Massilia sp. METH4: one gene and its partner. The protein of the gene in region 2 interacts with the protein of the main gene of each other region in a pairwise test. Links are inferred from orthologs where the notes say so. Each region holds a gene or a part of one and is shown on either strand. Other genes may lie near its edges.

Region 1 (3,090 bases), 1.1 Mb from region 2 along the record:
GCATAGATGCGCGCTTCCAGCGCATGGCCGTGGATCTTCAGGTCGTCCTGTTTTTTCGGCAGCGGTTCGCCGGCCGCCACGCGCAGCTGCCACTCCACGAGATCGAGGCCGGTGATCATTTCCGTCACCGGGTGCTCGACCTGCAAGCGCGTGTTCATCTCCATGAAGTAGAAGCTGCCGTCCTGGTTTGCGATGAATTCCACCGTGCCGGCGCCGACGTAGCCGACCGCCTTGGCCGCGGCCACGGCCGCATCGCCCATCGCCGCGCGGCGCTCGGCCGTCATGCCCGGCGCCGGCGCCTCTTCCAGCACCTTCTGGTGGCGGCGCTGTACCGAGCAATCGCGCTCGAACAGGTAGAGGCAGTTGCCGTGCGTGTCGGCGAACACCTGGATCTCGATGTGGCGCGGGCGCTGCAGGTATTTTTCGGCCAGCACCTTGTCGTCGCCGAAGGAGCTGATCGCCTCGCGCTTGCAGGAGGCCAGCGCATCCCTGAACCCTTCCGCATTCTCGACGACCCGCATGCCCTTGCCACCGCCGCCGGCGGAAGCCTTCAGCAACACCGGGTAGCCGATGCGATCGGCCTCGCGCTGCAGGAAGGCGGCATCCTGCTCGTCGCCGTGGTAGCCGGGCACCAGCGGCACGCCGGCCTTTTCCATCAGCGATTTGGCGGCCGACTTCGAGCCCATCGCGCGCATCGCCGCGGCGGGCGGACCGATGAAGACGAGGCCGGCTTCCGCGCACGCCTCCGCGAACTCGGCGTTCTCGGACAGGAAGCCGTAGCCGGGGTGGATCGCTTGCGCGCCGGTGGCCAGCGCGATGGCGATGATCTTGTCCCCGCACAGGTAGCTTTCCTTGGCCGGGGCAGGGCCCAGCAGCACCGCTTCGTCGCAGACGGCCACGTGCTTCGCATTGGCATCGGCTTCCGAATACACGGCCACGGTGCGGATGCCCAGCTTGCGGGCGGTGGCCGCCACGCGGCAGGCGATTTCGCCACGGTTGGCGATCAGGATTTTCTTGAACATGTTGTCTCCGTTCTTGTAACCCCAGCTCTTGCACCTGGGGTGCTGCATGCTCTCGTGGAGCGCTAGACGAAGGGCTTGTGGCCCGGATGAACGTTCAGGTGCCGCGCCCTCTGCGGGGCGCTGGCGAAGACATCAGCAGCCGCAGGCTTCCTTCTGCACCGACTCCAGCGTGGCGGCCCGCGTCGGCAAGCCCAGCTTGGCCAGCAGCGCGCGGTCGTCGTTCGCTTCCGGGTTGTCGGTGGTCAGCAGCTTGTCGCCGTAGAAGATCGAGTTGGCGCCCGCCAGGAAGCACATCGCCTGCACGGCCTCGCCCAGTTCGCGGCGGCCGGCCGAGAGGCGCACGCGCGCCTTCGGCATGGTGATGCGCGCCACGGCGATCGTGCGCACGAATTCCAGCGGATCGAGGCAATCGAGGCCGTGCAGCGGCGTGCCTTCCACCTGCACCAGGTGGTTGATCGGCACCGATTCCGGATACGGATTCAGGTTGGCCAGCTGGGCGATCAGGCCGGCGCGCTGGTCGCGCGTTTCGCCCATGCCCACGATGCCGCCGCAGCAGACCTTCAGGCCGGCATTGCGCACGTGGCCCAGCGTGTCCAGGCGGTCCTGGTATTCGCGGGTGGAGATCACGTTGTTGTAGAACTCCGGCGCCGTGTCCAGGTTGTGGTTGTAGTAATCGAGGCCGGCGGCCTTCAGGCGCTCGGCCTGCTCCGCTTCCAGCATGCCCAGCGTGGCGCAGGTTTCCAGGCCCAGCGCCTTCACCTCGCGCACCATGGTCTCCACCTTGTCCATGTCGCGGTCCTTCGGGCTGCGCCAGGCGGCGCCCATGCAGAAGCGCGTCGCACCGTTTTCCTTGGCCTGCTTCGCCGCTTCCAGCACCGTGTCGGTATCGAGGATCTTCTTGGCTTCCACGCCGGTGTCGTAGCGGGCGGCCTGCGGGCAGTAGCCGCAATCCTCTTCGCAACCGCCGGTCTTGATCGACAGCAGCGTGGCCAGTTCCACGTCGCCATCCGGGAAGTTGGCGCGGTGCGCCTGCTGGGCACGGAACATCAGGTCATTGAACGGCAGTTCGAACAGGGCCAGCACCTCTTCGCGCGGCCACGGGCCTTCCGGCAGCTTGATGGCCGCGGTCGGGCGGTGCAGGGCGACGGTTTTCGGTTCATGCAGGGACATCGGTTTTCCTTAAAAATTATTTCGTGTTGCGGCGAACCGGCCAGTTCGGCAGGCTCGTGAAATCCAGGTACCCGGCCGCGGCGGCGGCACTCGGTTCGGCCAGGCGCGGCACGCGGCCCAGCAACGGCGCCGGAATGCGGTCGGCCAGCGCTTCGATATTCTCGTCGGCGAAGGCCATTTCCGGTTCCACGGCATTGGCCACCCAGCCGACCAGCTTCAGGCCGCGCGCGGCGATCGCTTCGACGGTCAGGAGCGCGTGGTTGATGCAGCCCAGCCGCATGCCGACGACGAGCACCACCGGCAGGGCGAGCTGCTGCGCCAGGTCGGCGGTATCGTAGTTGTCGGTCAGCGGCACGCGGAAGCCGCCGACGCCTTCGACCACGGTCGCATCGCTGGCGGCGGCGATCTCGAGGTAGGAGGCGAGGATCGGCACGGGATCGATCGCGACGCCTTCCAGCGCGGCCGCGATATGGGGCGCGGCCGGCTCCTTCAGCAGGAAGGGCGTGGTGATCGATTGCGGCAGGTGCACGTTGCCGGCCGCTTCCAGCTGGTCGCAGTCGTCGTTGTGCAGGTGGCCCTCGCGCAACACTGCGCCGGCCGCGACCGGTTTCATGCCGCAGGCCTTCACGCCCTGCTGCACCAGCGCGTGCAACAGGGCGGACGAGATCAGCGTCTTGCCGATTTCGGTGTCCGTGCCCGTCACGAAGCAGGCGAAGCGGGGCGGGATGCCCGTGGCGGCCACCGCGGGCGCCGGCGCCGGCTCCTCGACAACGTCGGCAACGGCATCGGCGGCGGTTTCCTGTGCTGGAATGATCACCGGGTCTTCAAGTGCCATCTCGGCTCCTTTCCATATGGGTGTTGATTTCCGCATTGACCTCATTCACGGCGTCGATAAGCC
Region 2 (3,109 bases):
CGCTCAGATCGCGTAGCGCACCACGTTGTCGCTCCACTCGAACGCGGACATTTCCAGCTCCACCAGTTCCTCAGTGGTCATCTCGAGCTCGCGCAAGGCCGGCATGATGGCGTCTTCCATGTCCTCGATGCGTTCGATGCATTCGGCCAGCTTGAGCAGCTCGCCGAAGAAGCCGGCGCGGTACACCAGCGCTTCGGACACCTCGTCGCTGACGGCAATCTGCGTGAGCAGTTCGCTCATCGGGATCGAGAACAGCGTATCCATCAGCGACATGATGCCGACCGTGAACGCAATGTCGGCCACGTGGCGGTGCGCGGGCCGCAGCTTGTGCGCCAGCAGTTCCAACAGCCGGCCGCGCGTGGCGGCCAGCATCAGCAGCGGCGTCTGCGTAGCGCTGCGCTTGCCCGGTTCGGCATACAGCATGATCTGCAGCCAGCGCTGCAACTGCCGGCGCCCGAGGATCGTGACCGCCTGGCTCAGCGAATCGATGCGCTGGCGCGCGCCGACCGCGGGCGTGTTCACGAGGCGCAGCAGGTTGATTGCCAGCGACGCGTCGCGCTTGATGGCCCGCTCGATGTCGATATTGTCGGCGTCCGACACCACCAGTCTCATCAGCTCCATCAGCGCCAGCTGCGAGGGCGACAGCTTCTTGCCGCTCATGATCACCGGCTTGGCGAAGTAGTAGCCCTGGAAGTAATCGAAGCCCAGGTCCAGGCAGGCGCCGAATTCCTCGCGCGTCTCGACCTTTTCCGCTACCAGCAGCTTGCCGTCGCCCTTCAGCCGGGTGGCCAGGCTGGCCAGCGCCGAGGCATCGCCGCCACGCATGCTCAGCTTCACGAATTGCGTCATCGGCAGCATGGCTTGCAGCTGGCTACTGTCGCCACGCACATCGTCTAGCGCGAACTGGAAGCCCTGGCTGGCCAGGTCCGCCATCCGCGCCAGCACCTTTGGCGTGGCCTGCAGGGTCTCGACGATTTCCAGCACCACCTTCTCGCGGGGCAGGAAGCCGAAGATATCGCTGTGGAGCGCTTGCTCGTCGACATTGACGAAGCCGAGCCCGTCGCCGATCACTTTTTCCACGCCCAGCTGGGACGCATGGGCGATCACGGCCGCCGTGGCGGACAGCTCGGTGTCGATATTGGCGGGGCCGACGGGGCTGTTACGGAAGAGCAATTCGTAACCGAACAGCACGCCGTTACGGTCGAGGATGGGTTGGCGGCCGAGGTAAAACTCGCGCGCGCGCACGGAGCGGGACAGGTCGGTGCCGGACAGGTCGATCATGGGAAAACGTTCTCTCTCTTTTTTCGCCTATTCTGACACCGCCGGCCCAGTCGCAGTAGGAAAAATGTTCTTTTGCGGTAATCCATCCACAAAACACAGCATCTCGCCTGCCGCGCACTGCGTCCAGCGCTCGTTGGTGGTGAGCGGCTGGGTCACGATGATGGCCACCCGGTCGTGCGGCGTGGTTACTTGTGAGAAATCCACGCGTACGTCCTCGTCGGAGAGGATGGCCGTGTCGAACGGATGCTGGCGCACCAGCCAGAACAGGTTGGTCGAGCAGTGGCAGAACAGCGCGGAGCCGTCCGAGAGCATCATGTTGAACGTGCCGTGGGCGGCGATGCGGGGCACCAGTTCGCCCAGGGCGGCGCCGAGATCGGCCAGCGCGGGCCGGGCGTCGCCGAAACGGCGGCGCAGTTCCTGCAACAACCAGCAGAAGGCGCGCTCGCTGTCGGTGGTGCCGACGGGGCGATACGGGCCGTCCAGCACGGGATTGAATTCCTTCAGGTCGCCGTTGTGGGCGAATACCCAGTAGCGGCCCCACAGCTCACGCATGAAGGGATGGCAGTTTTCCAATGCCACCTCGCCCTGCGTGGCCTTGCGGATATGGGCGATGACGTTGCGGGACTTGATCGGATAGGTCTTGATCAGCGTGGCCACCGGCGAATCGACGGCCCTCTGGTGATCGACGAAGTGGCGCACGCCGGCGCCCTCGAAAAAGGCGATGCCCCAGCCATCGTGGTGGACATCGGTACGGCCGCCGCGCAGGGCGAAACCGGTGAAGCTGAACACAATGTCGGTCGGTACATTGCAGTTCATTCCCAGGAGCTGGCACATGGTATGACGTGGTAAGGTCTTTCCGACCGTCACCTTACCACAGCTGCGCCACGAGGTATCCGGGGCGCGCGGATCGGTGCGGTATCAGTGCAGCAATACCGGCTGACTCATCAAGGAGTCATAGTTGCCGAGGAATTCGTCGATTTCCTCCATCGTGGGTTCGTTGGCGATGAGCTGGTTGACGTCGCGCCGGAAGTTCTGCGCCAGCACGCCGGCGATGAAGATTTCACGTTTGCCGCCCTTGTCGACGATTTCATAGCCGCCGAAACGCAGGGATTCGAGATCGCGATCCGGTCCGAACTCGACGACGCTGTACTGCTCGCTGTTGTAGATGAGGTTCATATCGCTTCCTTCTCTCAAGGACGAAACCGGTGGGTTCCGTATTGTCGGGCGTTCAATTGTTTGCAAATTGAATTGCTTACGTGTCTCGAAGTGGGGCTCCATGAACCCATTTCAAGAGGCTTGCCGGCGAGGTCAGGGTGCGGTGGCGGGTGCCACGACGTCGTCACAGAGGGACAGCACGGTATCGTAGGGCGGCGCCGACAACATCGCGCGCAACTGTCCGACATGGGTGGCATCAGCCAGGCTGATAAAGAGCTGCGCCGGCGGGCGCCGCAAGAGACGATTCAATGTAACACGCAAGACAAGATTACCGGCGCAACATAGGCAACCGGGGGCAATGCGCGCGATGTGTACGCCAGCGACGTCCATCAAGGGCGAATTCGGGTCGGCCAGGCCTTCGATGATGACGGCGACCGGCGCCTGCGGAGTGTGGGCGGCAGTACCGGCGGCGGTACCGGCAGGCGGCGAAACGGCTGCGGCGCCGATGGCCGGCAGGCGTGCCGCGATCGCCGTTTCGCGATCGATGGCGCGCGCGCCGGTCACCAGCGTGGTGATGACGGGGGAAGGCAAATCAGACTTGCTGGTTTTTCTTGGCGAGCTTGCCCGGCTCCACGCCCAGCTGCTTGAGCTTGCGATACAGGTGGGTGCGTTC

Evidence for each region.
Region 1: the proteins of V6Z91_RS12065 (region 2) and bioB interact in binary tests that used the Escherichia coli proteins (3 or more experiments, as listed by UniProt). The link is inferred for Massilia sp. METH4 from one-to-one orthologs.

Annotation. Positions count from the first base shown.
Region 1 is NZ_CP146614.1:1,642,803-1,645,892, reverse strand. The notes cover bases 174-3,024. They hold bioB (biotin synthase BioB), read right to left. Parts: upstream 2,193-3,024; coding sequence 1,155-2,192; downstream 174-1,154. Other genes in these bases: bioF (8-amino-7-oxononanoate synthase), read right to left, coding at 3,017-3,024; bioD (dethiobiotin synthase), read right to left, coding at 2,209-3,024; V6Z91_RS07285 (acetyl/propionyl/methylcrotonyl-CoA carboxylase subunit alpha), read right to left, coding at 174-1,022. Outside these bases: more of V6Z91_RS07285, read right to left, coding at 1-173; more of bioD, read right to left, coding at 3,025-3,027; more of bioF, read right to left, coding at 3,025-3,090. UniProt on the Escherichia coli protein: Catalyzes the conversion of dethiobiotin (DTB) to biotin by the insertion of a sulfur atom into dethiobiotin via a radical-based mechanism.
Region 2 is NZ_CP146614.1:2,720,829-2,723,937, reverse strand. Bases 213-3,082 are described here. They hold V6Z91_RS12065 (class II glutamine amidotransferase), read right to left. Parts: upstream 2,116-3,082; coding sequence 1,309-2,115; downstream 213-1,308. Other genes in these bases: V6Z91_RS12050 (response regulator), read right to left, coding at 3,029-3,082; V6Z91_RS12055 (GTPase), read right to left, coding at 2,590-3,027; V6Z91_RS12060 (DUF3567 domain-containing protein), read right to left, coding at 2,200-2,457; V6Z91_RS12070 (EAL domain-containing protein), read right to left, coding at 213-1,281. Outside these bases: more of V6Z91_RS12070, read right to left, coding at 4-212; more of V6Z91_RS12050, read right to left, coding at 3,083-3,109.